DNA from 3 places in the Roseibium sp. AWQ4_254 genome. Region 1 is predicted to be linked to each of the others. Evidence: predicted binding sites of a transcription regulator. Region 1 holds the regulator's gene; each other region holds the start of a gene.
What was found. The regulator PhoB, encoded in region 1, activates phosphate uptake and scavenging genes when phosphate is short. The targets are predictions, from matches to a motif close to TGTCATNNANCTGTCAT.
Positions count from the first base shown of each region.

Region 2: phnC (phosphonate ABC transporter ATP-binding protein) is a predicted target of PhoB. The motif match lies at 3,425-3,441, and genes of this name have one in related genera.
Region 3: ACXAIC_RS12255 (BtaA family protein) is a predicted target of PhoB. The motif match lies at 7,340-7,356, and genes of this name have one in related genera.

Region 1 covers NZ_JBSWYH010000026.1:51,576-61,558, reverse strand. The annotation lists gene ACXAIC_RS19015 (Hsp33 family molecular chaperone) at 1-503, opposite strand, end outside; gene argF (ornithine carbamoyltransferase) at 516-1,445, opposite strand; gene ACXAIC_RS19005 (acetylornithine transaminase) at 1,442-2,641, opposite strand; gene ACXAIC_RS19000 (GcrA family cell cycle regulator) at 3,121-3,663, shown strand; gene phoB (phosphate regulon transcriptional regulator PhoB) at 4,153-4,851, opposite strand; gene phoU (phosphate signaling complex protein PhoU) at 4,924-5,619, opposite strand; gene pstB (phosphate ABC transporter ATP-binding protein PstB) at 5,651-6,448, opposite strand; gene pstA (phosphate ABC transporter permease PstA) at 6,460-7,809, opposite strand; gene pstC (phosphate ABC transporter permease subunit PstC) at 7,809-9,281, opposite strand; gene ACXAIC_RS18970 (substrate-binding domain-containing protein) at 9,366-9,983, opposite strand, start outside.
Region 2 covers NZ_JBSWYH010000013.1:61,097-71,079, forward strand. The annotation lists gene ACXAIC_RS11795 (class II glutamine amidotransferase) at 1-568, shown strand, start outside; gene ACXAIC_RS11800 (HD domain-containing protein) at 591-1,226, opposite strand; gene ACXAIC_RS11805 (helix-turn-helix domain-containing protein) at 1,291-1,863, opposite strand; gene ACXAIC_RS11810 (VOC family protein) at 2,044-2,403, opposite strand; gene ACXAIC_RS11815 (DapH/DapD/GlmU-related protein) at 2,465-3,091, opposite strand; gene phnC (phosphonate ABC transporter ATP-binding protein) at 3,495-4,328, shown strand; gene phnD (phosphonate ABC transporter substrate-binding protein) at 4,387-5,316, shown strand; gene phnE (phosphonate ABC transporter, permease protein PhnE) at 5,431-6,303, shown strand; gene phnE (phosphonate ABC transporter, permease protein PhnE) at 6,315-7,655, shown strand; gene ACXAIC_RS11840 (lytic murein transglycosylase) at 7,812-9,011, shown strand; gene parA (ParA family partition ATPase) at 9,151-9,792, shown strand; gene ACXAIC_RS11850 (hypothetical protein) at 9,944-9,983, shown strand, end outside.
Region 3 covers NZ_JBSWYH010000014.1:2,189-12,171, reverse strand. The annotation lists gene ACXAIC_RS12290 (L-aspartate oxidase) at 1-319, shown strand, start outside; gene ACXAIC_RS12285 (cell wall hydrolase) at 329-1,528, opposite strand; gene ACXAIC_RS12280 (tyrosine phosphatase family protein) at 1,933-2,439, opposite strand; gene ACXAIC_RS12275 (YfbR-like 5'-deoxynucleotidase) at 2,655-3,317, opposite strand; gene ygfZ (CAF17-like 4Fe-4S cluster assembly/insertion protein YgfZ) at 3,342-4,247, opposite strand; gene ACXAIC_RS12265 (dihydroorotase) at 4,421-5,755, shown strand; gene ACXAIC_RS12260 (L,D-transpeptidase) at 6,043-7,254, shown strand; gene ACXAIC_RS12255 (BtaA family protein) at 7,410-8,672, shown strand; gene ACXAIC_RS12250 (SAM-dependent methyltransferase) at 8,693-9,355, shown strand; gene ACXAIC_RS12245 (hypothetical protein) at 9,434-9,983, opposite strand, start outside.

The DNA of each region.
Region 1 (9,983 bases):
ATCTGTTCAGAGCGTTCGAAGTAGCGGCGGGCGACTTCTTCCAGAGAAATCCCGTCCAGCTCCACAAGGCCCTGATAGCGTTGCATGTGCTGGCCCTGGTCGATGGTCATGGCCAGATGGCCATGGCCAAGGAGCGCCTCCGGCGTCGCCTTGCCTGCGGCCACAAGCGCTGCGACCCGGTCTTCGTCAAAGCTGGCGCAGGCACGCATTGCATCCGGCGAGGCAAAGTCGACCACAAGCATCGACACCGGCCCCTGCGTCTGGGTCTGCAGTGTGAAGCGGCCATCGAATTTCAGCGATGTCCCCAACAGGCTTGCCAGAACAATAGCTTCAGCCAGGAGCCGGGAGACCGGCTCCGGATAGGCATGCCGTTCCAGAATGGCTTCCAGTACCGGGCCAAGGGCAACAGCGCGCCCCCGAACGTCCAGCCCTTCCACGGCAAAAGGCCGGACAGCGTCCAGCCCTGCGGGGGCAATCCCCAGTTCCTCAAGATTAAATGCCACGTCGGCCTTGCCTTATCCTTTGCCGAAACACCAGGCCAGAACGCCTTTCTGGGCATGGAGCCGGTTTTCAGCTTCATCAAACACCACGGAATTGGGACCGTCCATAACCTCGGCTGTGACTTCTTCGCCGCGATGCGCCGGCAGGCAGTGCATGAACACTGCCCGGGCGTTGGCTTCTTCCATCAGCTTTTCGTTGACCTGATAGGCGCTGAGAAGATTGTGACGGCTCTCGCTGTCATCATCGCCCATGGAGACCCAGCAATCGGTCACGACACAGTCGGTTCCCTTTACGGCCTCATATGGGTCTGTGGTCACAAGAATGGAACCACCCTTGGCGCGCGCGGCGTCGATCAGGTCCTGGGGTGGTGCCAGCTCGGCCGGTGTGGCAATGCGCAGTTCGAAATCAAACCGCGGCGCGGCATGCACCCAGGAGGCCAGAACATTGTTGCTGTCGCCGGTCCATGCCACACTCTTGCCGGTGATCGGCCCGCGGTGTTCCTCAAACGTCATCAGATCCGCCATGATCTGGCACGGGTGGGACACTTTGGTCAGGCCATTGATCACGGGAACCGTGGCATATTCGGCCAGCTCCGTCAGATCCTCATGGCTGAGAATACGGATCATGATTGCATCGACGAACCGGGACAGAACCCGGGCCGTGTCGGCAATGGTCTCACCCCGGCCAAGCTGCATTTCCGCGCCGGTCAGCATCAGGGTTTCGCCGCCGAGTTCGCGCATGCCCACATCAAAGGAAATGCGGGTCCGGGTGGAAGGCTGCTCGAAAATCATGGCCAGTACCTTGCCGGCCAGCGGCCCCTCACCCGGGCGCACACCATTGCGGTTTGCCTTGATGGTCTTTGCGGTTTCCAGAATGGCGCGCAGTTCGTCGCCCTCAAGGTCCGTCAGGTCGAGAAAATTCCGGTAAGCTGCATGTGCGGTCATCCGGCCGCTCCTTCCACCAAGTTCGCCTCAACCGCCTGCGCCGCCTGTTCCAGACGCTCCAGCGCGATCGCAATTTCGTCTTCGCTCATTGTCAGCGGCGGCAGAAGCCGCAGGACATTGTCACCGGCCGGAACGGCCAGGAGCCCGGCCTCCCGGGCCGCAGCCGAAAATTCGCCCACGGGCACCACGCATCTGAGACCTAGCATCAGTCCGCTGCCGCGCACTTCCGCCAGCACATCCGGATGGCCGTCCACCAGACCGGCAAGCTTCTGCTTGAAGTTCAGGCCCTTGCGTTGAACCTCGCCCAGAAAGCCCTCTTCAAGAATGATGTCGAGCACCGCATTGCCAACAGCCATGGCGAGCGGATTGCCACCAAATGTGGTGCCGTGAGTGCCAGGCCCGAGCGCGCCGGCAGCCTCTTGCGTCGCCAGGCACGCGCCCATGGGAAAACCGCCGCCGATCCCCTTGGCAATCGCCATCAGGTCCGGGCTGACACCGGTCCATTCATGGGCAAACAGCTTGCCCGTCCGGCCGATGCCGGTCTGGATCTCATCGAAAATGAGCAGCAGGCCGTTGTCGTCACACAGTTTGCGCAGGGCGCGCAGAAAGTCCGGCTGGATTTCCCGGATACCGCCCTCGCCCTGAACCGGTTCAATCGCGATGGCCGCTGTCTGGGGGCCTATGACCGCCTTGAGCGCATCCAGATCGCCCGCCGGCACCTGGTCGAAACCGGGCGCCTTGGGGCCAAAGCCTTCCAGGTATTTCTCCTGCCCCCCGGCGGCGATCGTCGCGATGGTACGGCCGTGGAAAGCCCCTTCAAAGGTGACAATGTGAAACCGTTCCGGATGGCCCTTGTCATATTGATGGCGGCGGGCGCATTTGATCGCCGCTTCCATGGCTTCGGCCCCGGAATTCACGAACAGCACCTTGTCGGCAAAGGAGGCATCCGCCAGCCGCTGCGCCAGCCGTTCCCCCTCGGGCATCTGGTGCAGGTTGGAAATGTGCCAGAGCTTCGCCGCCTGTTCCTGAAGCGCCTTGACCAGATGCGGGTGACTGTGGCCGCAGGAATTCACAGCGATGCCGGACCCGCAATCGAGGTATCGTCGGCCGTCCTTGGTCACCAGCCAGACACCTTCCCCGTGATCAAAGCTCAGGGATGATCTTGCGTAATTCCCAAACAGTGCGGTCGCGGACATAACCTCATTCAACTCCATGGCCGTCCCCGCGCTGTCGAGTGTGGCAGGGACTGGCGGTTTTCAGGGATTTCAGCTCCGGCAGGCTGGCTGCGGTGCACGCGCACACCGTCAGACCTGCACAAGGCCAAAACGCAACGTGCCGCCCCTGAGAGGCGGCACGTTGCGGTTCCGTTATACACTGGCCGCCCCATTATCTGTCAATGGGCCTGCGGCCAGGCCGCATACGTAGAGTCACCGGAACAGAATTCGTAAAATTCTCAATACCCTCGCCATACTTGGGGAAAAGTCCCTTCATCCCCAACTGGTTTGGGCCCAATGGTTGCCTCACAAATTAACGTTATTGTAATCTGTGACCAATCAGACACGACATCTCGTAAGGCAAATCACTCGAAGATACTAGATATGCCACACTTAGGCATGCACCAGCATGCTTAATACGGGGTTAATGGCCGCAGAGGCCGCAATAAAAGGTGCGGGCAATGAGTTGGACAAACGAACGGGTTGAACTCCTCAAGAAACTTTGGGGTGACGGCTTGAGCGCAAGCCAGATCGCTGGCGAGCTTGGAGGCGTCACCCGGAATGCCGTGATCGGCAAGGTTCACCGGCTTGGCCTGTCCGGGCGGGCAAAGACCTCAAGCGCAAGCACCAAGCCCCGTCGGCCGCGCTCTGCAACCGCCAGCAACACCAACACCAGCTCAGCTCCGAAGAAGCCGGCCCAGCAGCCGCCGCAAACAATTGGGGCGACGGCGCTCAAGGCGGATACAGCCCCTGCGCCCGTTGCAGAGATCAAGCCAGAGCCGGTGGCCGAACTGGTGGTGCCGATTTCCCAGCGTGCCACGATCCTGACGCTGACCGAGCGCACCTGCAAATGGCCGATCGGCGACCCGGCGACGGACGACTTCTACTTCTGCGGCCGCCAGTCCGAAGCCGGTGTTCCCTATTGCACCCATCACTGCAAGATCGCCTACCAGCCGGTCGCCGACCGCCGCCGCGACCGCAAAGTGATTGCGAAGGCCGGCTGACGCCCCACCTTCTTTCAAACGAGAAAAGCCCGCTATTTTGGCGGGCTTTTCAGTTTGAAGCGTGCTTTTATTTTCCAGCACCTACCAGGCCCCATGCCAACCTCACCCAAAAGGTCCCTATTGGAGGGGGCAAGTTCACCGGCAAGGAGAGGCACGCAGGACGGCCTGGTTGGCCGTTCAAGCGGCGCAACGCAGTCCGGCGGGCCGGAGCAGGCCACCGAGGCCGCGTTTGAGGACTGTTCAGCTGCGTCCCAAGTTTTGAACGATAAACCATATCGCCCTGCAACCTGCTCCTTGACGAACAGTCCCCAAACACGGTCAGATCGGTTCCTATCTATTGAGGTTGGTAGGAGCCACCTTAAGCTACGACACGAGAGCGTTCCGCCGTGTCGCGCGTCTTGGACGAAGCCGCACATCACCCTGTGACCCGTTCCTTGCGGAACGCTCTCATGTCACGGTCGAATAGGGTCCTGTTTGGTGAGGTTGATATCAGCCGACGGCTGAAAACTGATCGTTGAAGGCGTAGCCCGCGCCGCGGACCGTGCGGATCGGGTCCTTGGCCTTGCCCCTGTTGAGGGCTTTGCGCAGACGGCCCACATGCACATCAACCGTGCGCTCGTCCACATAGACATCATGACCCCAGACACCGTCCAGAAGCTGCTCGCGGGAAAACACCCGCCCAGGCGACGTCATCAGGAACTCCAGCAGGCGGAACTCGGTCGGGCCCAGGTGGATTTCCTTGGTATTGCGCCGGACCCGGTGGGTTTCCCGGTCCAGTTCAATATCGCCGGAACGCAACATCGTGGAGACCACTTCCGGGCTGGCCCGGCGCAGGATCGCACGGACCCGCGCCATCAGCTCCGGCACGGAGAACGGCTTGACCACATAGTCATCTGCCCCGGTCGACAGGCCGCGGATCCGCTCCGCTTCCTCGCCCCGCGCCGTCAGCATGATAACCGGCAGGCGCTCGGTGTCCTCGCGGGTGCGTAGGCGGCGGCACAGTTCAATGCCGGACAGGCCCGGCAGCATCCAGTCCAGAAGCAGCAGATCCGGCAGGCTTTCCCGCAGGCGGATTTCCGCCTCATCGCCCCGGACACAGGAATCCACCTGATATCCTTCCGCTTCCAGATTGTATCTCAAGAGAAGGCTGAGCGGTTCTTCGTCTTCAACGATGAGGACCTTCGGCATTCGTTCTTGCTCCGTCTAGGCGGCCGGCGCCCAGGCGCCGGCCGGAAATTGCGCACTGTTTTTTGCAGAGGTTTATGCGCTGGTCGTTTCGTCGAGCTTTTCCCGCTCTTCCGGCAGACGCTCGCCTGTGACCATGAAGAAGACATTCTCCGCAATATTGGTCGCGTGATCCCCGATCCGCTCGATGTTCTTGGCGCAGAACAGCAAATGGACACATTGGGTGATCACCCGCGGGTCTTCCATCATGTAGGTGAGCAATTCCCGGAAAAGGGAAGTATAGATCGCGTCGACTTCCGCGTCCCCTTCCTGCACCCGGCGCGCCGCCTCGGCATCGCGCCGCGTATAGGCGTCAAGCACCTGCTTGAGCTGGGACAGGGCCAGCTCGGTCATGTGCTCGACCCCGATGGCCAGCTTTTTGGACTGGAGATTGCTATCGATGGCAATCACACGCTTGGCCACGTTCTTGGCCAGGTCGCCCACCCGCTCCAGGTCATTGGCGATGCGGCTGGCGGCAGTGATCTCGCGCAGGTCCTGCCCCATGGGCTGGCGGCGGGCGATCATCTCGATCAGCTTCATCTCCACGTCCTGATGCAACCCATCCAGGCGTTCATCGCCGGAAATGGTAGCCTTGGCCAGATCAAGATCCTGGTTGACCAGCGCATGCACCGCATCCGCGAACGCCCGTTCTGCAAGGCCGCCCATCTCGGCGACTTTGCCGGCCATGGCAGTCAGTTCCTCGTCATAAGCCGAGACTGTATGTTCAGACATCCTGTGTCCCCTTCAGATTTCGCAAATACGCTTAGCCAAAGCGTCCGGTGATGTAATCCTGCGTGCGTTTGTCCTGTGGGTTGGTAAAGATGTCTTCTGTCTGACCTTCCTCAACCAGAATTCCCAGGTGGAAAAACGCGGTGCGCTGAGAGACACGGGCCGCCTGCTGCATGGAGTGGGTCACGATCACGATCGTGTAGTTTTCGCGCAGCTCGTCGATCAGTTCCTCAACCTTTGCCGTAGCAATGGGATCAAGTGCCGAACATGGTTCATCCATCAGGATCACTTCCGGGCTGACGGCAATTGCGCGCGCAATGCACAGACGCTGCTGCTGTCCGCCGGACATGCCTGTTCCCGGCTCATCCAGCCGGTTCTTGACTTCTTCCCAAAGGCCGGCCTTCTGAAGGCTCGAGGCCACGATATCGTCCAGTTCCGCCTTGTTGCGGGACAGGCCGTGGATCCGCGGACCATAGGCAATATTGTCGTAAATCGACTTCGGGAACGGGTTCGGCTTCTGGAACACCATGCCCACCTTGGCCCGCAGCTGCACCGGATCGACCTTCGGATCGTAAATGTCTTCGCCGTCAATCTTGATGGAGCCTTCGACACGACAGATATCTATGGTGTCGTTCATGCGATTCAAGGTGCGCAGGAAGGTCGACTTGCCACAGCCGGACGGGCCAATGAAGGCCGTAACGGAACGCGGCTGGATTTCAATATCCACGTCTTTGATGGCATGGGTGTCGCCGTAATAGACCTGGACCTTGTTGGCGGAAATCTTGCTGTCGGTCATCTCTTTCGCCTGTTCAATCGTCGGCATCTCGTTCATCGGATCAATCCTTACCAGCGGCGCTCAAACCTGCGGCGCAGGATGATTGCGAGAATGTTCATGGAAAGAAGGAAAATCAGGAGCACAATAATCCCGCCCCAGGCCTTCTCGTAAAAGGCATAGTCGGCCCGGGCCGCCCAGGTGTAGATCTGGGCCGGCATGGCGGAGTTCGGGTCCATGAAGCCGGAGACGAGCCCGTCCGGATACCCACGGGCCACAAAGCCGACCATCCCGATCAGCAGCAGCGGCGCGGTCTCCCCAAGAGCCTGGGCCAGACCAATGATGGTGCCGGTCAAAATGCCCGGCATGGCCAGTGGCAGCACATGGTGGAAGATGGCCTGCATCTTGGACGCTCCGACGCCCAGCGCCGCATCCCGGATGCTCGGCGGCACCGCTTTCAAGGACGCCCGTGTGGAGATGATGATGGTCGGCAGGGTCATCAGCGTCAGCACCAGCCCACCGACCAGCGGGGCCGATTGCGGCAGATGCATGAACTGGATGAACACGGCCAGGCCCAGAATGCCGAACACGATGGACGGCACGGCAGCCAGGTTGGAAATATTCACCTCGATCAGATCGGTGAACCGGTTCTGCGGTGCAAACTCTTCCAGATAGATGGAGGCGGCAACGCCGATGGGCAGGGACAGGAACAGCACGACCAGCATCATAAAGAAGGAACCGACCACGGACGCCCCAATGCCAGCAGCACCCGGATTGTCCACCCCGGCATCCGCACCGGTCACGAACTGCCAGTTGAAGACGCTCTTGAGGACGCCCGCATCGACCAGATGGTCAACAATGTCCAGATCCGACGACTTCAGGAACCGGCTGTCGGTCATGTTGTCGCGCGTGATCCGGCCATTGATATAGCCATCCACCCGGGACGAAGCGGCCAGCTTGAAGTCGACTGGCTCGCCGAGCTTGTCTTCATTTTCCCGGTAAAAGGAACGGATTGTATTGCCCGGCTTGCCGACAATGCGGCCGATGGCTGCCGGTTCAACCGCTGCTTCGATGCCACTGTCCTTCAGCTGGGCGGTCAGGGCGTTCAGGAAAAGTTGCTCATAGGCTTTCGTCTTGAAGAGCTGCTTTTCCGCTGCTTCATACTGCTCCTGCGTCACGGTAAACTTCACTTCAACAACCGTGCGCGAGAAGGCCGGAATGCCCTGGGAGATGATGGCAAAGGCCAGAACCACCAGGAAGAACAGCCCGATCACGATGGCGGCAATACCGTAGGCCTGGAACCGTTTTTCCGCTGCATTGCGCTTGCGAGTAAGATCATCCAGCGCATAAAGCGACTTGGGCTGGCGCGGCGCGGCCGAAGTGGTTTCGCCCGCTTCGGGAGGAAGAGTTGTATCGGTCATCAGTCATACTGCTCCCGGTATTTGCGCACGATGTAAAGCGCGACAATATTAAGACCAAGCGTAATCACGAACAGCGTCATGCCCAACGCAAAGGCAACAAGCGCAACGGGCGAAGCAAAATCCGCATCCCCGGTCAGCTGGCTGACGATTTTGGCAGTCACCGTTGTCATGGCTTCGAACGGGTTCAGGCTGAGCCGTGCGGCTGCCCCTGCCCCGAGCACCACAATCATGGTTTCACCGATGGCGCGCGACGCTGCCAGCAGGATGGCGCCGACAATGCCCGGAAGCGCGGCAGGCAGGATCACCTGGCGCACGGTTTCCGACTTGGTCGCGCCCAGACCGTAGGACCCGTCCCGCATGGCCTGGGGCACCGCGTTGATGATGTCATCGGACAGCGAGCTGACAAAGGGAATGAGCATGATGCCCATGACCAGACCGGCCGTCATGACGGCGGTCCCGGCCTGCATGATGCCAAGGCCGTTTTCCCCGAAGATGGACATCAGCAGCGGCCCGACGGTCAGAAGGGCGAAGAGACCGTACACAATGGTCGGGATACCCGCCAGAACCTCCAGAAGAGGCTTGGCAACGGCCCGAACTTTCGGACCGGCATATTCCGACAGATAGACGGCGGCGAAGAGGCCGATCGGCACTGCCACCACAAGGGCAACCAGCGAGATGTAGAACGTGCCCCAGAGCAGCGGCACGATGCCCAACTCAGACGAGCTGCCCCGGCCGGAGAAGCTTGGCGACCAGGTCGTGCCGAAGAAGAAGTCCGTGGCCGGATAAAGACGAAAGAACTCGGCGGTGTTGAACACCAGCGACAACACGATGCCGATCGTGGTCAGGATGGCTATCGAGGCCGCTGCAATCAGCAGTGCCTTGATACCCTGCTCGACCACATTTCGCGCCCGGAAGTCAGCATTGGTCTCGCGCAGGCCAAAGGCTGCCCCGGCCAGGGAGACCAATAGAATGGCAACAGTCATCATCAGATTGCCGGTGGCGTTCATCACGCGGAAACTTTGCGCGGCGCGCAGAACCGGCTGGGTGACCTGGGAGGTCACAATCTGGCCCGCATCCTTGAGGCGGGTGGTGACGTCAGTGAAGTCGGCGCGGGCATTGCGCGCGAAGTCTTCATCCATGGCGCCAATCGCGACCGCATTGTCGAGGCCGCGCGCGGTCCGGCGGACCTCAGCCAGCACCAGACCCCGGGACGAGCCTTCCTGAATGGCGCTTTCCGGGATCATGCCGGAAATGGAGCTGTTCACGTAGATCGGCTGCACGAGCAGCCAGGCGACAAGGAGCAACAAGGCGGGAACGGCAGCCTTCATCGCGACGTTCGTGCCGTAGTAGGACGGTAGGGAATGCAGAGCCGACAGCTCTCCCCCGGCACTGGACAGGGCCCGCGACCGCCCAAGAACGTACCCCACCGCAGCGATGATGAGCACGGTCAAGATGAGCCAGAACAAAGGCATTTGCTCCCCCGGAATTTTTAGAAAGTACAAAAAGAAAAAGGGGCGGCGATCACGGCCGCCCCTCACAATCAGCCGGACGGCTGATTACTTCATGGTTTCTTCAGCAGCAACAGCAGCCTGAGTCGCAGCCAGTTCCGGGTCGGAAACGAGGCCGTACTGAGCCAGAGGACCGTCCGGGCCAGCGATTTCGTCAGAAACGAAGAACTGAGCGTATTCTTTCAGGCCCGGGATCACGCCGATATGTGCCTTCTTGACGTAGAAGAAGAGCGGACGGGAAACCGGATATTCACCGGAAGCGATGGTCTCGGTGGACGGAGCGATCCCATCCATCGTTGCGACTTTCAGCTTGTCGGTGTTGTTCTCGTAGAACGCCAGACCGAAAACGCCGATGCCGTTCGGGTTGGTGTCGATACGGGCCAGGGTTTCGGTGTAGTCGCCGTCGATGTCCACGGACTTGCCGTCTTTACGCACTGCGATGCAAGCATCTTCAGCGTCATCTTCGGACATGCCGGCATCCATCATGGCTTTCAGAGCGCCAGTTGCTTCACAGCCAACAGCCAGGACCTTCTCTTCGAAGACTTCACGGGTGCCGTGCTTGGTGCCCGGGATGAAGGCGTCGATTTCAGCGTCCGGAAGGTCGGCGTTGAACTCGGACCACTTGGTGTAGGGGTTGTCGACAACCTTGCCGTCTTTCAGCACCTT
Region 2 (9,983 bases), on a different contig from region 1:
CCGTCATATCCGCTCCGGGCATTTTCTGGCCCATGTGCGCGCTTCGACCGGCACGGCCACGATCCGCGACAATTGCCATCCTTTCACCCATGGGCGCTGGAGTTTCATCCACAATGGCCAGGTGGGTGGCTATGACAAGGTGCGGCGGCGGCTCGACAACATGATTCCCGATGATCTTTACCGCCACCGCATGGGGGGCACTGACAGTGAGTGCCTGTTTCTGGTCGCGCTGGCCTATGGCCTGCCGCTGCATCCGCGCGCGGCCATGGCACGGGCAGTGTTTGAAGCTGAAGCCCTGTCCAAATTTGCGGGCACTGCACCGCATATGCGCTTTGCCTCAGCCTGGTCGGATGGCGAGACGCTCTATGCTGCGCGCTATGCCTCCGACAATTTCCCGCCGACGCTCTATTACCGGGCGTTTGACGATGGCGTCATGGTGGTGTCGGAGCCGCTGGACCAGGCCGGTGAGTGCTGGGTGGAAGTGCCCCATGGCCACATGATCGAGGTCCGTGCGGGAACGGTCCGGCAGATGGCGTTTATCAGCGACGAAGACCTGGTGGAGAGCTGAGGGGCTCAGGTCCGCACCGCCGTCACTCTTGGCTCCCTGCTGCCTCTGCCATCAGCTCTTTCGTGGTGCAATCGGCAATCTCCCGGATCTGGTGGGGCAGTGCAAAGGCCCCGGTTCGCTCAGCCCCGTAGGTCAGATTGAACCGGTGAAAGTCCGCGCTTTGCGGCGGCATCAAATGGTGCTGAAAAATGGTTTCCAGCTTGTCGAAGGCCTTGGCAAGCCGGGCTTCCGTTGTGGCCGCAGCGGCATACTCGTCCCACAGCCCCAACAGGCTGTCCGTCAGATCTTCCGGCAGCGCCGCACACGGGGTTTGAAAGTCCTGTCTCTCCCGGGCCTCCCGGTTATCACCCGCTGTCTGCAAGGGGGCCGGAATATCGCCTGAAATGGCCTCGCCCAGGTCGTGGATCAGGGCCAGTTTCAACAGCTTCAGAAAGTCGATCCCCGCCAGCTCCTTTTCAAAAAGAACCAGCATCAGAGCCAGCCGCCAGCTGTGTTCCGCACTGCTTTCCGGACGGCCGGATCTGGACTGGCCGGAGCGCAATGTGTCCTTCAGCCGCTCAGCTTCCTGCAAAAAGGCTAGAATACCGGTAAGCCTGGAGGGGGCAATTGTTCCGGCTTCCGGGGTGTCGGGCGGAGATATTTCGGGTGTGGTGCTCATGGACCGATGGTAGCGCCGCAGACCGTTTCAGGCGAGCAGCCATCTGGTCGGAAGCCTGAATAAATTATGCGTCTGGAGAGCGTTCGTCCCGCACAAGCCGGACACAGCCACCATCTGACAGTACCAGGCGGGAAATGCGCAGGCAGCTTTCGGGAATCGTCAGTTCCTGAAATTCCGCCCGTTCGGTCCGGTAGACAATGTCCGGGCTGTCCGGCTCGAACCAGCCCAGGTCCTGCAATTGGTGCTCTGCGGCCCGGATACCTTCAGAGGCAAAGCGCCACAGAGGTTTGCCCAGAAGATCCGGAACACCCACATGCCACTGCGCGGCGCGGGCAGGCGAGGCCGCCAGCAGCCTGTGGGTGAGGTCACAGACCAGATGCACTGGCGATGAAGACTTGGTCACAAGGTCGAGCAGTGCCCGGTCCGATGCGCTTTGTGGCCGGGCGCGCAAGAGCCAGGCGATTTTCGCAGCACAGTTCTGATCCGGAGCCCCATGCCCGCTTTCCCATCTTGAAATCCGGCTTTGAGATACGCCGAGTTCGGCGGCCAGCACTTGCTGCTTGACGCAGTTCAGCACCCGCCACCTGCGCAAGGACGGGCCGAGACTGGCGGGTAGAACAGCACACTCGGTGATCATGACGGCAGATTATAGCGTGTCGCGATAAAGCGGTTTTGCCTTTCGCTGCCTGAAATCAGTAATTTCAACGCAAAAGACAAAACGGTTTGAAACCATTTGAACACGACACGCACCAGATCAACCACAGTGAAACCGGAGCCGGTTGTGCAAGGGAAAGATGCGGAGTGCCGGGAGCACGGCTTATTTGAACGCCCGGCTGGACACTTGAATGGAATTGCCATCCGGGTCCTTGGCATTGGCAAAGACATATCCATCAGCCTTGTGTAAAGACCCGAAGGTCAGCCCGTTCTGTCCGGCTGTCTCGCAAAAGGCTGCGACATCGCAGACGTCGAAGACGAGCTTGACAGCAGTTTGCCCAAGTTTCTGTGATTTGGCAGCCTTGTGCAGCAACAGTCGCGCACCGCCCCCGGGCGGGGGAACCAGTTCCGTCAGCCGGTCTTCCGGATCAGACTGCCTCTCGTAGCCAAAATGCCGGCAATAAAAGGCGACACTCAGATCCGGGTCACGTACATAAAGGATCAGGCGGGTGAGGGGAGCCATCGGCTGAACACTCCGGCGAGAGGGAGCCGGTAAAACAGACAGCCGGCTCGGGGGCCGTCTGCTACCGGTATTTTTCGATAAAAGCATCAATCGTCAGGTTGCGGAAGTCCGGCAGGCGTTCTTTCAGATGATCGTGGCTCCAGTCCCACCAGCAGATTTCCATAAGGGCCTCTTCCTGGGCTTCGCTGAAGCGGCGCTTGATCGGCTTGGCGGCGACCCCGCCGACCACAGTATAGGGCGCCACATCCTTGGAGACGACCGCCCCGGCCGCAACAATTGCCCCGGTGCCGATGGTGACACCGGCCAGCACCGTCACATTGTGCCCGATCCACACATCATGACCGAGGGTTACCCAGTCATCCTTGCGCCACTGGAAGAAGTCCGCGTCGTCTTCGCCCAGGCCATAGGCCGCCGCCCGGTAGGTGAAATGGTGCTGTGAGGCGCGCCAGGTGGCGTGGTTGCCGGGATTGAGGCGCACCCGGCGGGCAATGGAGCAGAATTTGCCGATGGTGCTCCAGACCACGTCCCCCTCCTGAACGATATAGGAATAATTGCCCATCTGGCTTTCGCGCATCTGGGTGTGGGCTCCGACTTCTGTCCAGGCCCCGATCTCGCAATTGAGCACCTTGGCGTCCGGGTGAATCGTCGGGGCTTCGGAGAGGGCCTGTTTTTGCGTGGGGGCGGACATCGGGACTCCATCTGGATTTTTGGGGGAGGGACTTGAACCGGGACCGGGTTTTAGCCTGCGGGCGGGTGGTCTGGGTGACGGTTTGATGACGTTTTTGTAACGCTGCGGCACTCCTTTTGCGGGAGTGGTGTCAACGCCAAAACTCTTGAATGTAATGCTCTGGAAATTTTTCCAGATGCGGTGCCTGAATTTCAGGCAAGTCCGGCACCGGATGTGACACCGTAAAAAGGTTGTCAACGCGACGTTCTTCCGCTGTCTTCGCACGGTCCGCTAAAGATCAAGCTCAAGATGTCACCGAAGTGACATAAATCTTTGACCTTAAAGTCAAAAACCTGTCATGCAATTGTAATCCTGAAATGGCTCTTGTCGCCCTGCATTTCAACATTCATGGGGCAGGGCTCGCGTGATTCAGTTTCAGGATGTGACCAAGACCTTCGGGGCCCGGACTGCGGTGCACAAGGTGAGTTTCACCATCGACCAGCCGCAGATGGTGGGCATCATTGGCCGCTCTGGTGCGGGCAAGTCCACCCTCTTGCGCATGATCAACCGGCTCACCCCGGCCACATCCGGGCAGATCCTCTTTGAGGGGCGGGACATTTTGAGCCTGAAAGGCGGGATGATGCGCCGCTGGCAGCGCGACTGCGCCATGGTTTTCCAGCAGTTCAATCTGGTGCCCCGGCTCGACGTGGTCACCAATGTGATGCTCGGCCGGTTGAACATGCACGGAACGCTTCCCTCCCTGTTGAAACTGTTTTCCCGGGAAGAGCGGGCGCTGGCGCTGATCAATCTGGACCGTCTCGGCATTGCCCAGGAAGCGACCAAACGGGCCGAGGAACTGTCCGGCGGCCAGCAGCAACGCGTGGCGATTGCCCGGGCGCTGATGCAGGACCCGCATATGATCCTGGCCGATGAGCCGATTGCCTCGCTCGATCCCATGAATGCGAAGATTGTCATGGACGCGCTGCGCGAAATCCATGAGCGCGACAACAAGGTGGTGATCTGCAACCTGCACACGCTCGACACGGCGCGCACCTATTGCGACCGGGTCATCGGCATGCGCGACGGGCACATGGTGTTCGATGGCCCGCCGGAAGAGCTGACCACTGATGCGGCCCGCGAAATCTACGGGGCCGACGAAAGTTTCAACGAGGCCGCGACCTCAACTGCAATCGACGCCGGCGGGACCGGCGCAACGCAATCCGCCGGAGCGATGACCCCGGCGGCCGCAACGGTTTGATCCGCTTGCTCATCCTCTCAAATGTCATCCGAAACAGACCCTCTTGGAGTGTCAATTCATGAAGATCTTTTCCAAAATCGTTGCGGCTGCCGCCGTCAGCGTGTTCGCCCTGAACGCCGTCAATGTGTCCGTTGCCAACGCCGCAGACATCGAGGAATTCCGTATCGGTATCCTGGGCGGTGAAAACGAGGCGGACCGCCTGCGCAGCAACGAGTGCCTGGCCAAGCGTTTTGAAAAACTGCTCGGTGTTCCGGTCAAACTGTTCCCGGCTGCTGATTATGCCGGCACGCTGGAAGGCCTGAAGGGCGGCAACCTGGACTATGCCGAGCTGGGCGCGTCCGGCTATTCATCTCTTTACCTGGCCGACCCGAACCTGGTCGAGCCGATCGTGACCACCGAGCAGGTTGACGGGTCCACCGGCTACCACTCCATCATGGTCGCCCTTGCCGACAGCAACATCGAAAGCCTCGATGACATGAAAGGCAAGAAGCTGGGCTATGCCGATCCGAATTCCACGTCCGGTTACCTGGTTCCGTCCGTGTCCTTCGAAAAAATGGGCATTGACCCGGACACCTATTTCAGCTCCACACAGTTCTCCGGTGGCCACGAGCAGAACGTCCTGGCTGTCCTGAACGGTGACGTGGACGGTGGCGTGACCTGGTCTTCCGGTGTGGGCGACTGGGACGAAGGCTTTTCCTCCGGCAACCTTCGCAAAATGGTCGACAAAGGCATGCTCGACATGTCCCAGATCCGTGAAATCTGGCGCTCGCCGCTGATCCCGAACGGCCCGATCGTGCTGCGTTCCTCCCTGCCGCAAGACGTCAAGGACAAGATCAAGGCGTCCATGCTCTCCTTCGACAAGGACGATCCTGAGTGCATGTACAATGTCGCTGCCGGTGAAATCAAACAGTATGTCGAAGTCAAGCCTGGCTTCTACGACACCATCATTGCCGCTCGTAAGGCAAAGATCGAAAACAAGAAGAACTAATTTCTTCTTTTGAGAAAGGGGCGGCCCGGAGCCGCCCCTTTTACCTGCCTTGAGCCGCTGAGGCGCTCCACAGCCTCGCGCAAAGCCGCTCCAACCGGCTGAAAAGGACCCGCTGTGACCGCACACTCCCTCTTGTCCGACCATCCCCAACTGCAGACCATCGATGAGGCCTGTGGCAAGATGGCCCGGAGCCGAAATCTCTATACGGCCCTTCTGATTGGTGTCTGTGTGATCATCATCATCGGCGGCCTCATGGTTGCAGATGAGGCCAATTCCGGGAGCTTCTCCAACGGTCTGGCGAGCTTTTTCGACTATCCCCGGGATCTGCTGGTCGACACATTCGATGCAGGATGGTCCTGGTTCGGCCTTCTGGCCCATTATTTCCCGTATCTGGTCGAGACCGTGAACATCGCGATCCTGGCGACACTGATCGGCTTTGTTCTGGGCGGCACCCTGAGCTTTGTGGCCAGCCGCAATCTGGTCTCCAACCGATTTGTCGTGTTCTGGATGCGGCGCCTGATGGACGTGACCCGCGCCTTTCCCGAGCTGGTGCTGGCCCTGGTGCTTGTGCTTGCCCTGGGGCCGACCGCCGTGGCTGCTGTGGCGGCTGTTGCCTTTCACACCATCGGCGCGCTCGGCAAGCTGTTTTCCGAATGCAACGAAAATGCGGACATGAAGCCGATGGAAGGCATGAAGTCGGCAGGGGCGTCCTGGATGCAGCAGATCCGCTTTGCCATCGTGCCCCAGGTCATTCCGAATTTTCTATCCTATACGCTGCTGCGCCTTGAAATCAATGTCAGGGCCTCAGCGATCCTGGGCTTCGTGGGGGCAGGGGGCCTGGGGGCGGAACTGAAAAAGGTGGTGGACTGGAACTACGGGGCCGATGTGACCGCCATCATCGTTCTGCTCGTCTGTGCGATCACCGGCATCGACTATCTGTCCGGGTGGATCCGCAAGGCGTTTATCGGCAAAGCCGGCTTGCTCTGAAAGGCGATCAGATGTCTCTTCTTACTCCCGCGCAGATGGCCGACATCGATAGCCGGTTTCCCGGCGTGATCGACCGGCCGCTCTCCCGCCGCCTGCTGCCCGCCGGGGTGGCGGTCCTGGTGCTTGGCTATCTGGTCACCTGTTTCTTCTCCTTCGACGTTTACAATGTCATTGCGAAGACCCGGACCAACATGGTCGGCCTGTTTGTGCTCGATTCCTATGCCTACAAGATCCACGTCTTCAAGAGATTGAAGGACGATCATTTCCAGGCCAATCTGGAAGGCAGCCGCCGCGCCGCCTATAAAACGCTCCCCGGATGGGTGCAGGAAGAAGGCGGTGACACGCGCATTGACCTTGGCGCCATCGGCTATGTGGAGGTGGGCAAGGATCAGGTGGACTTTTTCAAGGCCGGGGACGATCAGCCGTATCGTGTGACCTATGAAAAGGGCGTGCCGCCGCGTTATCTGGGCGAAAATCCACCGTCCTGGCTGCGGGCCAGCAAGGCGCAGGTCGATATGCGCCCGAGCCTTTATGCCCGGATCTGGATCACCAAGAACAAGATCGAGGTGCACCGGTATTTCATTGGCTGGGAGAATTTCTGGTTTGATTTTCAGTCCCCCCTGAATGCCTATTCCTTCTCCCAGCTGGCCGGGCTGGCCTTTTCCGGCGACAGGATCAATCCGGATCTGCCGAACTGGGAGTTTATTCTCAGTGAGTTCTGGAACAACGCGGACTGGCAGCACGGGGATGTGTTCTATGCGCTGCTGCAGACGGTCATTATGGCGCTCGTGGGCACGCTGATCGCCGGTATTCTGGCGCTGCCGCTTGCCTTCGCAGCGGCCCGCAATGTCAATCCGTCCGGAGCGGTCCGGTTCGCCATCCGCCGCCTGTTCGACTTCCTGCGCGGGATTGATACGCTGATCTGGTCGCTGATCTTCATCCGCGCCTTCGGCCTTGGACCGCTGTCGGGTATTTTCGCGATCTTCTTTACGGACACAGGCACGTTCGGCAAGCTGTTTTCCGAATCCATCGAGAATGTGGACCGCAAGCAGATTGAAGGCATCCAGGCGACCGGGGCGTCTCCGGTTCAAAAATACCGCTTCGGGGTGTTTCCGCAGATCCTTCCGCTGTTCCTGTCCCAGCTGCTCTATTATCTGGAATCCAACACCCGCTCGGCCACGGTGATCGGGGCCCTGGGGGCCGGTGGTATCGGCCTGAAGCTTCTTGAAACCATGAGGACCCGGCAGGACTGGGAAAACACCCTCTACATCATCCTCCTCGTGGTGATTGTCGTCATCATGATGGACAATCTGTCCGGATGGCTGCGCCGCAAGCTGATTGAAGGCCGCTAGGCGGCCTGGAAGCACGGCCCTGAAATGGAAAAACCGGCCCATATGCGGCCGGTTTTTGTCTCTTCCTCTTGATAACTTGCCTCTTGCGGTTTCTGCCGTATTTCCATGAAGGTAGCGTGGTCGTGTCCGGGCGAGGACAAAGAGGGGATTCGGACAATGCGGTTGGGTGTTTGGAATTTTCTGACCGGGGTGGGGTTGGGGTCGGCGCTGGGTTTGCTTGTCTCTGGCGCACCGGCACTGGCCATTGAGAGCTGTGTTGCCAAGCTGAAACAACAGGCGGTCGCCGCAGGCGTGCGCGTCAACATTGCCGAGCGGATGCTGTCCGGCGCCTCTTATGATGAAAAGGTAATCCGCTTTTCCTCCTCCCAGCCGGAATACAAGACCGAGATCTGGGACTATATGGCCTTTCTAGTGGACGCGCAGCGCATCCAGGATGGTGCCAAAAATCTGAAAAAACACCGCAGAACCCTGTCAGCGATCGAAAAACGCTACGGCGTTAACCGCCACGTGGTTCTGGCGGTCTGGGGCATTGAAAGCGATTACGGCCAGTTCAAGGGGGATTTTTATACGCCCCATGCCTTGGCCAATCTGGTGTGTGCGGGCAAGCGCCGCCAGAAATATTTCAGGGGCGAACTGATCAAGACCCTGCAAATCGCGTCGCGCGGGGATGTGCCCGTGTCCGATTTTCAGGGCTCCTGGGCCGGGGCCTTCGGTCAGACCCAGTTCATGCCCAGCACCTATAACAGTCTGGCGGTGGATTTTGACGGCGACGGACGCAAGGATCTGGTCAACTCCGTTCCCGATGCGCTGGCCTCGACCGCCAACTTTCTGAAAAATGCCGGCTGGCGCGACAGCCGCGCCTGGGGGTATGAAGTCAAGGTTCCAGGCGGCTACAAAGGGCCGAGCGGACTGAAGAAACGGGCCTCCCTGTCCACCTGGGGCAAACGGGGCCTGCGCAAGCTGGATGGGGGACGCGTGTCCGGCAAGACCGAGGCGGCCCTGATCCGTCCGGCCGGTGCGAATGGGCCCGCCTTTCTCGTGACCCGTAATTTCAACGCCCTGCGCTCCTATAACGCCTCAACGTCTTACGGGCTGGCCATTGCGCTTCTGTCAGAGCTGGTTGCCGGCGGCAAACCTTTCCAGACGCCCTGGCCGACCGATAATCCGGGCCTGTCCCGCGCCCAAAGGCTGGATCTGCAGAAGCTGCTCAACAAGAATGGGTTTGATGTGGGGGAGGCAGACGGCAAGGTCGGCCCGGCCACGCGCGCCGGCATCCGCAAGGCGGAAGCCAAATTCGGCATGCCGGTGACCGGGCGGCCGTCCTGGAATGTCTATTACGCCCTGGGAGGCCGGTAGTCACAAGGGCTGGGCTTCTGATCAGACCGGTCGAAATTTAAGTGACGTAACGGGATTTAATTCCGGGTTTGACAGCAATGTCTTGTTGCGCTGCGAAAAAGGACGTCGCAATATAAGGTCGCATAAACGGAGGTATGCGATGTCCGGTCGAATCTTGACGGTGGCCCAGCAAAAAGGCGGGTCCGGCAAAACAACGCTGGCGGCCCATCTGGCTGTTGCCCTTGCCCGCCAGTCCGGCGAGCCTGTTGCCATTTTGGATGTGGATCCGCAAGGCTCCCTCGGAACATGGTACGAAGCCCGTGAACGCAGCCTTGGCGAGGATGAGACCGGTCTGGAGTTCCGCACCGCATCGGGCTGGGGCGCCCGGCGGGAAGCCCGGTCCCTGGCCAGATCCCATGGCTATGTGGTGGTCGACACCCCCCCGAAAACCGACACGGACGCCAAACCGGCGATTGATGCGGCAGATTATGTCATCGTTCCGGTGCAGCCGACGCCGGTTGATCTGTGGGCGACCTCCCAGACCATCGAACTGGCCTCCCGGGAAAGCACGCCAGCCCTGCTGGTGCTCAACCGTGTGCCGCCGCGGGCATCGCTGACGGCGGAAATGACCGACGCAATTGTCGAATCCGGCTATGACACCCTGACCACCCGCCTGGGCAACCGCACCGTGTTTGCAGCCGCCATGGGCAAGGGCTTTGCCGTGACCGAAGAAGCCCCCACAAGCAAAGCCGCCCTGGAAGTGGCCTCCTTGATCGAGGAACTTGTCTCCCGGACCGGGTAAATGTGCGGTGCTGATCGAATCAAGCTAGGCTTGAAAGATATCTTTTCAAATTTATTTACTTATAATTCAATCGCATTTCAGCGTTTTTGAGGAATAGAATTGTCCTTCAAAATACACATGTGAACAAATAGTCTTTCAATAGGGGGAAGAGATGTTTGTTGCTTTTCAATTGCTTGATGGATCATCAAAAA
Region 3 (9,983 bases), on a different contig from region 1:
CAATGTGGACGAGCGCGGGGCCATCTCTGTGCTGCGCACGGTCTTGAGCAAACATGCCGGGGTCGTGCGGGACGCGGACGGGCTGAAATCGGCCCTGGCTGAAATCGCGGCGGCCGAACAGATCTGCGTGCGCCAGTCCATCAGGAACATGATGATTGCCGGAAAGATCATTGTGGCGTCTGCCCTGATGCGGGCAGAAAGCCGCGGTGCTCATTTCCGCAGTGATTTTCCGCAGGAAAATCCCGAACTTGCCAAGCGCTCTTTCACCACTTTGAACGAAGTCGAGTCTCAGACGGCCGAGGTGCTGGGCACGTCTTGACGGCAGGTCCTAATTCCAGCCGCCCGCCTTTGTCTTGTAGAAAATATGCAGGCCGACTTGGCCGAGCTTGTTCATGGACCGCGCCCACCGAGGATTAACATAAGTTGCATGATAGTGGGTCGAGGCGTCGACCATTTTCAGGTAACGCTTGCCGTCCAGAACCTCATGGGCGAGTCGCTTGGCCGTTTTCCAGGCCTCCGGGCTGTTGATCCGGTCCTTGATCCCGTCACAGGCAAAGGAGAACTGGCAGCGGTTGCGCTTGTGGCGGTTCTGATAGACGACCCCGCAGATGGAACTCGGGTAGGAAGGGTTCTTTACCCGGTTGAGCACCACCTGAGCGACGGCCACCTGGCCCTCTTCGCTTTCGCCCCGGGCCTCGAAATAGATCGCTTCGGCGAGGCAGCGCTGCTCTTTCTTTTCGCCGACGGACAGCGGAAGCGGCTTCTGAGCCCACCAATGCGGGTTGTCCGGGTCTTCAGGTGGCGGCAGCTCCTGTTCGTATTTTGCGGCTCCGAACAAGGCGTCGAACGGATCCTTGGTTTCCTTCACGCTGTCCGGAGCATAGGCGGAGACAAGCGAGAAGCTGGCGGCCGCAGCATTGCGGGCCATCATCACCTTTTGCAGATCCATCGGCCCGTCTTCCAGAAGCCCGTCCTTGCTGGCTTCTGTCAGGCGTCTTTCTTCTTCAGGGTCAAGCGGCTCCGGTTTCACAAAGGCCACACGGGGCAGGTCTTCGTGTTTTTTCTCGTTGGAGATCAGGCTGGACATGGCATAGACGTTGCCGGCCGAACGGTCCACCATCTGCCGGTCGGGCGCGAGTGTGATCCGACGGTCCCCCTTGGCGGACGTGTTGGTGACAATTTCCGACGGCATTTCCGTCGGGCGGATGTCCTCGACCACCTGTTTGAGGCCGTAAAGCGCGCGGGGCTTGAAGCCCTTTTCCGCAGAAGTCAGCGTCAGAACAGGGGTATTGGTATAGTCCGGCACGGCCGGGGTGCCCAACTCCAGTTTGGGGGCGATCTTGGAGGTGAAATTGGCCGGTTCAAGCGCCATCATCCAGCGCGGCGTGTCGTTTCGCGCGTTGATCAGGGCAAAGATGTCCTGATTTCCGATGGTGCCGCCAATGCCGAAAAAGACAACAGGGCTCGCCAGAAGCACGTGTTTTAACCGGCGCATGCGGGCACGGGCCGGGCCGTCTTTGTGTTTCACAGCAGAAGTAAACCGCTTTCTGGTGCGGGGTCTTGGGCCAAACATACGCAGCCAACTCCAACTCGTTCCACACCGCCGCGATGGGCTTGGCGGTGAGTGCTAACGCCCTGTCAACGGGCGTGCTTGAATTGAGAATGTCTGCTTAACCTTGAAAGTCCGTTAATGGAGTTGTGATTGGCCTGTATTCGCCGGTTTTTTTCTAAAAGCCCGAAAATTATGGTTAATCTTGTGGTGGTTCGATCTCTGATCACGAAGGCTTTACTTGGGTATTTCTTTAAAGAAAACTTAACGCAAGGTGCCGGAATGGGTCTGGGCCGGTCTGGCCACAGCCATAAGGCTGTCCAGTCCAGCCCGGAAAAAGGGGCGCAGCCCCGCATCTCCGTTTCAGGATCGCAGCGCTGTCGTCAGTCGAGCGGCATGATGAAAGGCGTGCCTTCAAAGGCGTTTGCCCCCCGGCCGATGCCCCGGATGGCATCGATCATGCGCCCGTTGCGGCCCAGCAGCTTGTCGGCCATGGCCACGATCCGTGCATTGGGGGTGGCCGACGGGGACCGCTCGCGCAGCAAGGCGGCCAGCCGGTACTCATCCGAATCGGGCGTCAGGGCACAGGCGGCCACATAGGCCCCGGCGGTGGAGCGGCTGATACCCGCCCAGCAATGGATCACCAGCGGCGCTTTCCGGTCCCAGGCACCGGCAAAGTCGATCAGCGCCTGAACATGGGTCTCGTTGGGCGGGGTCAGATTGGCGATTGGCTCCACGATGTCATTGAAGGCCAGAAACAGGTGCCGGCCGGGATCCACACCTGCCGGGGTGGACACTGCCATTTCCGCATTGATCAATGTGACAACGGATTTCGCCCCGGTCCGGGCGACCGTTTCGTTCAGTTTGGAAAGAGAACACACGTGCAGCATGGCGGAACCGGTTTCGTTTGTGTCCATAAAACTAGTCACCTGACTCTGAAGTTCGTCTCATGTCCCGGCACGCTCCGAACGAACTTCAGAGTCAAGGAGGTGACAAGCAAGGTTATGTTTCTAGTGTGGTTTTCGAATTTGAAACCCGCTCCGGAAGTTGCTGCGAACATGAAGCACATTTCAAATTCACCAAATTAGGGCCTTTGTCCGCAAAGTCACGCCTTTGCACGTTTGCTCCCGCGAGCTGTTTCGCGCTCACGCAAGGTTTCCAGCGCATGGAAGCGCTCCAGAAACAGCTCCTGAGCTTTGGCGACGGGAAGCGGTTTCAATCCATAGCGCAGCTTTCCCGTGCTGTCCGATTGAAAGCCTCTGGGGCGGCCAAAAATCTTGGCGGCTTCCATATCATCGAAGCCGGCCAGTTCAACCGCTTCAAAATAGGCACAGATGATATCGGCCCGCTTGGCCAGCTTCTTCACGGTCTGTGGGATCTCCGCGGGCAGGCCGAAGCGCACATGAACGGCAGCCTGAAGGCGCCCTTCAACGGCCTTGTAGGCTTCACCGATCACCGCCTTGAACGGCGAGATCATGTCGCCGATCACATATTCGGGGGCATCATGCAAAAGCACCGCCAGACGCCAATGGGCGGGCAGGTCCGGTTTCAGCTTAAGGGCAATGTCTTCGACAATCAGGGAATGTTCGGCAACAGAAAAGGCATGGTCGCCATTGGTCTGCCCGTTCCAGCGGGCCACCCGGGCAAGCCCGTGGGCAATGTCGGAGATCTCCACATCCAGGGGCGAGGGATCCAGCAGATTAAGACGCCTGCCGGACAACATGCGTTGCCAGGCGCGGGGAGGCTGATCGGGGCGGGCTGTGGGCATCGGTCCTGAATGTCGTGAGTGGCACTATCCGTCCGCTGCGGCCGTCTCAGGCCAGGTAAACGCCGCCCAATCGGGGATGCTGACCTGAATCTCCACGCCGCCGCAGTCAAGAGGGGTGCCGTTTTCCTTGGCCTGAGCCGCCTTGTCAAGCCGCACCACCGCCAGCGCAAGGGCGCTGTCTCCGGTGACAGCCGACGAGCCGATCGCGCCGATGGCCTTGCCATCCGCCGTCACGGGGGTTCCCATCTCCGGCAGGGCGCTTTTTGCGGCCGCTTTCAAGAACCGCTTGCGGGCGGTGCCCCGGTGGTGCACCCGAGAGACCACTTCCTGGCCGACATAACAGCCCTTGGTGAAGGAGACACCGCCCAGCTGGTCGAGGTCGACATCATGGGGAAAGAGGTCGGAATAGACATAGTCCTTCAGGCCCTCGGGCACGCCGAGGGCAATCCGGTGCCTGTCATAGGCTGCAAGGGGGAGTGTATCTGCGCCTGAAGACTGAGCAAACAGATCCGCCGGACCGACCACGCGCCGTCCGAGCGCAGGCAAGCGCGGATCGGGCAAATCAACGCGTGCGCCGGGCGCTTCTGCTGCGCCGTCCCAGAGCGCGAACACGGTCATCTCAGGGGCTTCCAGCGCCAGATCAACCTTGGCCCGCAGCCGGTAGAAGCTCAGCCGTTTTAGAAGATCTGCCGCGATGGCCGCAGGCGCGTCTAGCAGATAGCCGTCCCCGGTGTTGTAAATCAGGAAATCGAACAGGATCTTGCCCTGGGGCGTCAAGAGAGCTGCAGAAGAAGCGCCTGTTCTGTCCGTCTCCTCCAGATCGGCCGTCACCAGGTTCTGCAGGAAATGATGGGCCTCATCCCCGGCAACGCGGATCAAGGCACGGTCGGTCAGGTCAACGGTCTTGGCGTCGGTCTTGGTGGCGGTCAAGGGGGCGCTCCTTATGGGCTCAGAGGACGCAGGTCTTGACCGGCGAAATAAGTGTTTTGGGACAGGAGGGCAAGGCCGGGATTTCTGAAGACGGATCTGGTCCTTTGCGGGCAGCCCGCGTATAAGCCCGGAAGCATACTCACCCCTGACCCAGCCGAAGCCGGAGGAAGCCCATGAGCGAGACCTATGACCTGATCCTGAAAGGCGGAACCGTCGTCAATCAGGATGGTGAGGGCCAGCGTGATGTGGCCATCCGTGACGGGCGGATTGCCGGGATCGGCACTTTTGAGGGCCCCCAGGCGGAGCGGGTGATTGAGTGCACCGGGCTGCATGTTCTGCCCGGTGTCATGGACACTCAGGTGCATTTCCGCGAGCCTGGGCTGGACCACAAGGAAGATCTGGAATCAGGCTCGCGCGCGGCCGTCATGGGTGGGGTGACGGCGGTCTTTGAAATGCCGAACACCAATCCGCTGACCACGTCGGAAAGCGCACTGGCGGACAAGGTCAGGCGCGGCCACCACCGCATGCATTGCGATTTTGCCTTCTGGGTCGGTGGCACCCGGGACAATGTGAAAGACATTCCCGAACTGGAACGCCTGCCTGCGGCGGCAGGCATCAAGGTCTTCATGGGCTCGTCGACCGGGGACCTTCTGGTGGAAGATGACCAGGGCGTGCGCGACATCCTGTCGGCGACCCGGCGCCGGGCGGCCTTTCATTCCGAAGACGAGTTCCGGCTGCGGGCGCGCCAGGGCGAGCGGATCGAGGGGGACCCAAGCTCCCATCCGGTCTGGCGCGACGAGATCGCGGCCCTGCAATGCACCCAGCGCCTGGTCGGCATTGCCCGGGAAACGGGGGCGAAGATCCATATCCTGCACCTGTCCACCGCCGAAGAGGTCGACTATCTGATCGCTCACAAGGACGTGGCCTCCATTGAAGTGACCCCCCACCACCTGACCCTGACGGACGAGGCTTACAAGCGCCTCGGGACCCTGGTGCAGATGAACCCTCCTGTGCGTGCGCCCCGGCATTCGGAAAAACTGTGGTGGGGCCTGGAACAGGGCATTCTGGACATTTTCGGATCCGATCACGCGCCGCATCTTCTGGAAGAAAAGCAGAAGCCTTATCCCGCATCGCCCTCCGGCATGACCGGGGTGCAGACCCTGGTGCCGGTCATGCTGGATCATGTGAACAAGGGGCGCTTGAGCCTCGCGAGGTTCGTGGACATGACCAGCGCAGGCCCGGCCCGCCTGTTCCAGCCTGCGCGCAAGGGCCGGATTGCCGTTGGCTATGACGCCGATTTCACGGTTGTTGACATGAAACGGACAGAGACTATCCGCAACGAATGGATCGCTTCCAAATGCGGCTGGACCCCCTATGACGGCAAGGACGTTACCGGCTGGCCCGTGGGCACGATTGTGCGCGGTCATCAGGTGATGTGGGAGGGCGAGCTGACGGCCCCGTCCGAAGGCGAAGCGGTGATTTTTCAAGATGGTGTGTCCAAAAAGTAACCTGACGTAGCGTTTTCAAAGTCAGAAGACGGGGTGCGATCCGCCTACGGGGCTCGGCATGCTGGATCGTCGGGCGTGTTGTGACGGATCCAAACAATTTGTGATGTGAATGACAGTGGCCGGCTGGCTAGGATGTCAAGCTGGATGGGCGGTCAGGTCTGGAAACAAATGGGTAACCGTGTTTCCTAACCTGATCTCAAATCGTTACAGGTCATAGTTCCCTTGGGTAAAGGGTTTTCGTTGAGCTTTTGGGTTTTGCGTTGGGGAGCTCCGGGATGTTGTTTGGAATGTTTCATATAATGCGCACCGGTCCGGCTGGCCGGCTTTTCACCGCCGCGGCCATGTCCATGGCCGTTGTCACCGCTGCTTCGGCGCGCGATACAGCGCCTGAGACCGGCGCCGAGCAAGCGTCCGAAGCGCCGCTTCATATGCTGGTGTCGCTGAAAGAGCAGAACATCCGGGTGTACCGGGGACTGGATCTGATTGAAGTGTCGCCGATTTCCTCCGGCAAGCGCGGTCACAGTACGCCGACCGGGGTGTTTTCGATCCTGGAAAAGCGCCGCAAGCATTTCTCCAATCTCTATGACAATGCGCCGATGCCGTTCATGCAGCGCCTGACCTGGTCGGGTGTGGCGCTTCATGTGGGCAAACTGCCCGGCTATCCGGCCTCCCATGGCTGCATCCGTCTGCCGCGCCCCTTTGCCAAGTCGCTCTATTCCATGACGGAGCGGGGCGTGCAGGTGGTTGTGACAAAGGGCGAGGCGGCGCCGCAAAGTGTGCGCAGCCCCGCATTGCCTCAGCCCTATGCGCCAGCCACGGAGGTGGCGAGCCTGTCCGGCAAGACAATTGAGTCGGACCCGGCCCTGCGCGGGGCCATCCGCCCGGCCGCGCTCCAGGCGCCGCTGACAGTTGCCCAGCCGGACAATCCCCATTTCGACCGTCCGCTGCGAATGATCATTACGCCGCAAAAGCCGCCCAACAAGGTGAAGGTGCTGCAGCGGCTGTTGAACAAGCTCGGCTATGAGGCCGGTCCAGTGGACGGTGTTGCGGGCCGCAAGACCCGGGCTGCCATCCGCCTTTATCAGGAAGGTGCCGAGCTGCCGGTCACCGGCAACATCACAGATGGGCTGACCGCGCGCCTTTTTGCCGAAGCCGGCTATGAAAAGCCTCAAAACGCGATGCTGCGTGTGCGCCGGAAGTTCCGGGACATTTATTCCGCTCCAGTCACCATCAAGGACATCGATCAGGAAATCGGCACCCATGTCTTCACCGCGCTTGGCTTTGAGCAGGGCGATACAACAGTCGAGTGGATTGCGGTGTCGGCGGAAGGGGAGCGCGGCGGCACAGCCGAGGACGTTTTGAACCGGCTTGAGATCTCCGCAAAAGTGGCGGTTGACCTGTCCCGGATGCTGACCCCCGGCACATCGCTGACGGTGACTGACCGCAGTTACAAGCGCAATACGGGACTGGGCACGGATTTCGTGGTCATTACCCGCTAAAGGACCGGACCCGTCCGCAGCACGAACAGCCCCCGCAACTTGCGGGGGTTTTTATTATCCGGATAAGCGCAGTTTTTCCTGTCAGCGTCACCAAATTGTCGTCTGCTTGCCGTATCGCAGGGCAATTCAGTCGCGCGATGACTCGGGAGAAAGTAATGGCGCAGAGCACGCTCACAGCTTCGAAGAAACGTCTCAAGAATGCGGTGCACCGTTCGGAGGCAACATCCCGGGAAGGGATCTTGGAGCGCCTCTTCACCTTCGCTTTCAAGGGGCTTGTCTATCCACAGATCTGGGAAGATCCGGATGTGGACATGCGGGCCTTGCGGCTGACACCCGAGTCCAAAATGATTGCGATCGCGTCCGGCGGCTGCAATGTGATGTCCTATCTCACCGCCAACCCGGCCGAGATCACCGCCGTTGACCTGAACCGGGCCCATGTGGCGCTGGGCCGCCTCAAACTGGCCGCTGCCAAGCACTTCCCCAATTACGAAACCTTCTACCGGTTCTTCGGTGAAGCCGATGAAAAGGCCAATGTGGCCGCCTATAACCGGTTTTTGAAAGACAATCTCGATCCAGAGACGATTGCCTACTGGGAAGGCCGGGATCTGGCCAATTGGGGCCGCAAGCGCATCACCCTGTTCTCCCGCGATCTCTACCATCACGGACTGCTCGGCTATTGCATCGGGGTTGGCCATCTGGTCGCCCGCCTTTACGGGATCGATCCGAAACATATGGTCAAGACCCGGTCCCTGGAAGAACAGCGCAGCTTCTTCGACAGCGCCTTGGCGCCGCTCTTCGACAAGCGCCTGGTGCGCTGGGCGACGTCAAAGAAAATGTCTCTTTATGGCCTCGGCATTCCGCCAGCGCAGTATGACGCGCTCGTGTCCGCCAATGCGGACGGAAATATGTCCGCGGTGCTCAAGGAACGGCTGGAGAAACTCGCCTGCGACTTTTCCATGAAGGACAACTATTTCGCCTGGCAGGCCTTTGGCCGGGGCTATGCGCCCAAGACTCAAGAAACCACCGGGGAATCCGGCCCGCTGCCGCCCTATCTGAAGCGCGATCATTTTGAAGAGATCCGCGAACGGGCCAGTCGGGTGCGGGTTCTGAACCGGAACTTCACCGAACATCTCCAGTCCGTCGATGAGGGATCTCTGGACGCTTATGTGCTGCTCGATGCCCAGGACTGGATGACCGATCATCAGCTCAACGCTCTCTGGTCTGAAATCACCCGCACGGCCCGCCCGGGCGCACGGGTGGTGTTCCGCACCGCTGCTGAGCCGACCTTGCTGCCCGGCCGTGTGGCCGACGAGATCCTGGACCGCTGGACCTATGAGGAAGAGGAAAGCCTGGAGCTTGGCCGTCAGGACCGCTCCTCCATCTATGGTGGTTTCCACCTTTATGTGTTTAACGGCTGAGACGCGGTACGGGACAAGGCATGACGGGAGCGGTTGAAACGGCAAAGCTGATGGACGCTGTCTATCGCCATCAGCGCCATGTCTATGATTTCACGCGTAAATATTATCTTCTGGGACGGGACCATCTGATTGCCCGGCTGGACCCGCCCCGCCAGGGGGTTGTTTTGGAGCTGGGCTGCGGCACCGGGCGCAACCTGATTGCAGCGGCGAAAAGACATCCCGATGTGCGCTTCGTCGGTCTGGATATTTCCAGGCACATGCTGGAAACGGCGGAAAAGAACATCGCCAAGGCCGGGTTGAGCGACCAGATCACCTTGATCGAAGGCGATGCGGCCGACCCGGAGGCCACGTCGGCCAAGGCAACCGGTGTCGTTGCCTTTGACCGGGTGTTTTATTCCTACACCTTGTCGATGATCCCGATCTGGCGCGAGGCGCTGGCGGCAGGGGCCGCCCGGCTTGCAACGGGCGGACGAATCCATGTGGTTGATTTCGGTCAGCAGAAAGGTCTGCCCGGCTGGTTCCGCAAACTGCTCTTTGCTTGGCTGAGATCCTTCCATGTAACGCCACGGGCCGGTCTGGAAGAGGAATTGCGCGAGTTGGCGGACCGGACCGGCTGCAGACTGGAGGCAAGACCGCTTTACCGGGGCTATGCCGACTATGCGGAGCTCCACAAGGCTCCCTGAAAGGGGGAGATTCTGTGCTGTTGCGCGGCTGCGGGGGCGTGCAGGAGCAAAGACGCGCTGGTCCGTCGGGGGGCTTTCCTAATCCCCGGCGACAAAATAATGCAGGGTGCCATCCGGGCCAATTCCGACCCGGTAGAACGTCCAGGCACCGAATTCTTCCATCTCCGCAAAATCCCCGGCTGTGATGATCCGGAACATTTCCACCTTCTGGTCCGGGCGCAGGCTGGACAGGGGATAGCGGGCGAAATAGGGCCAGACATACATTTCCTGAGGGGTGCCGGCATCGACATGGAGAAAACCTGCATCAAGCACATCCGCCAGGATCGCCAGGATCTCGAAGCCCTCGCCATCGCCGGAACTGGATTTCAGGAAATCGATGGGGTCGCCGGTGTCTCCAAAGGACAGGGTGGGCGGCAATTCATTGCTTTCCAGCACCATGCGCAGCCGGTCCATGCTGCCGGACAGGGCGGCTTCTGTCAGTTGTGCATGCATGCGGGCCACCGGCTTCGGCAGCATCGACGTGTTGTAAAGAACCGGCGGCGGGGCTGGGTCCTCGGCCTGCCGGGCCGAACCGTTTGCGCTGGGCCCGTCCCCGGGTTCCGTTTGCGCCGGATCGGCCTCGGTCTGC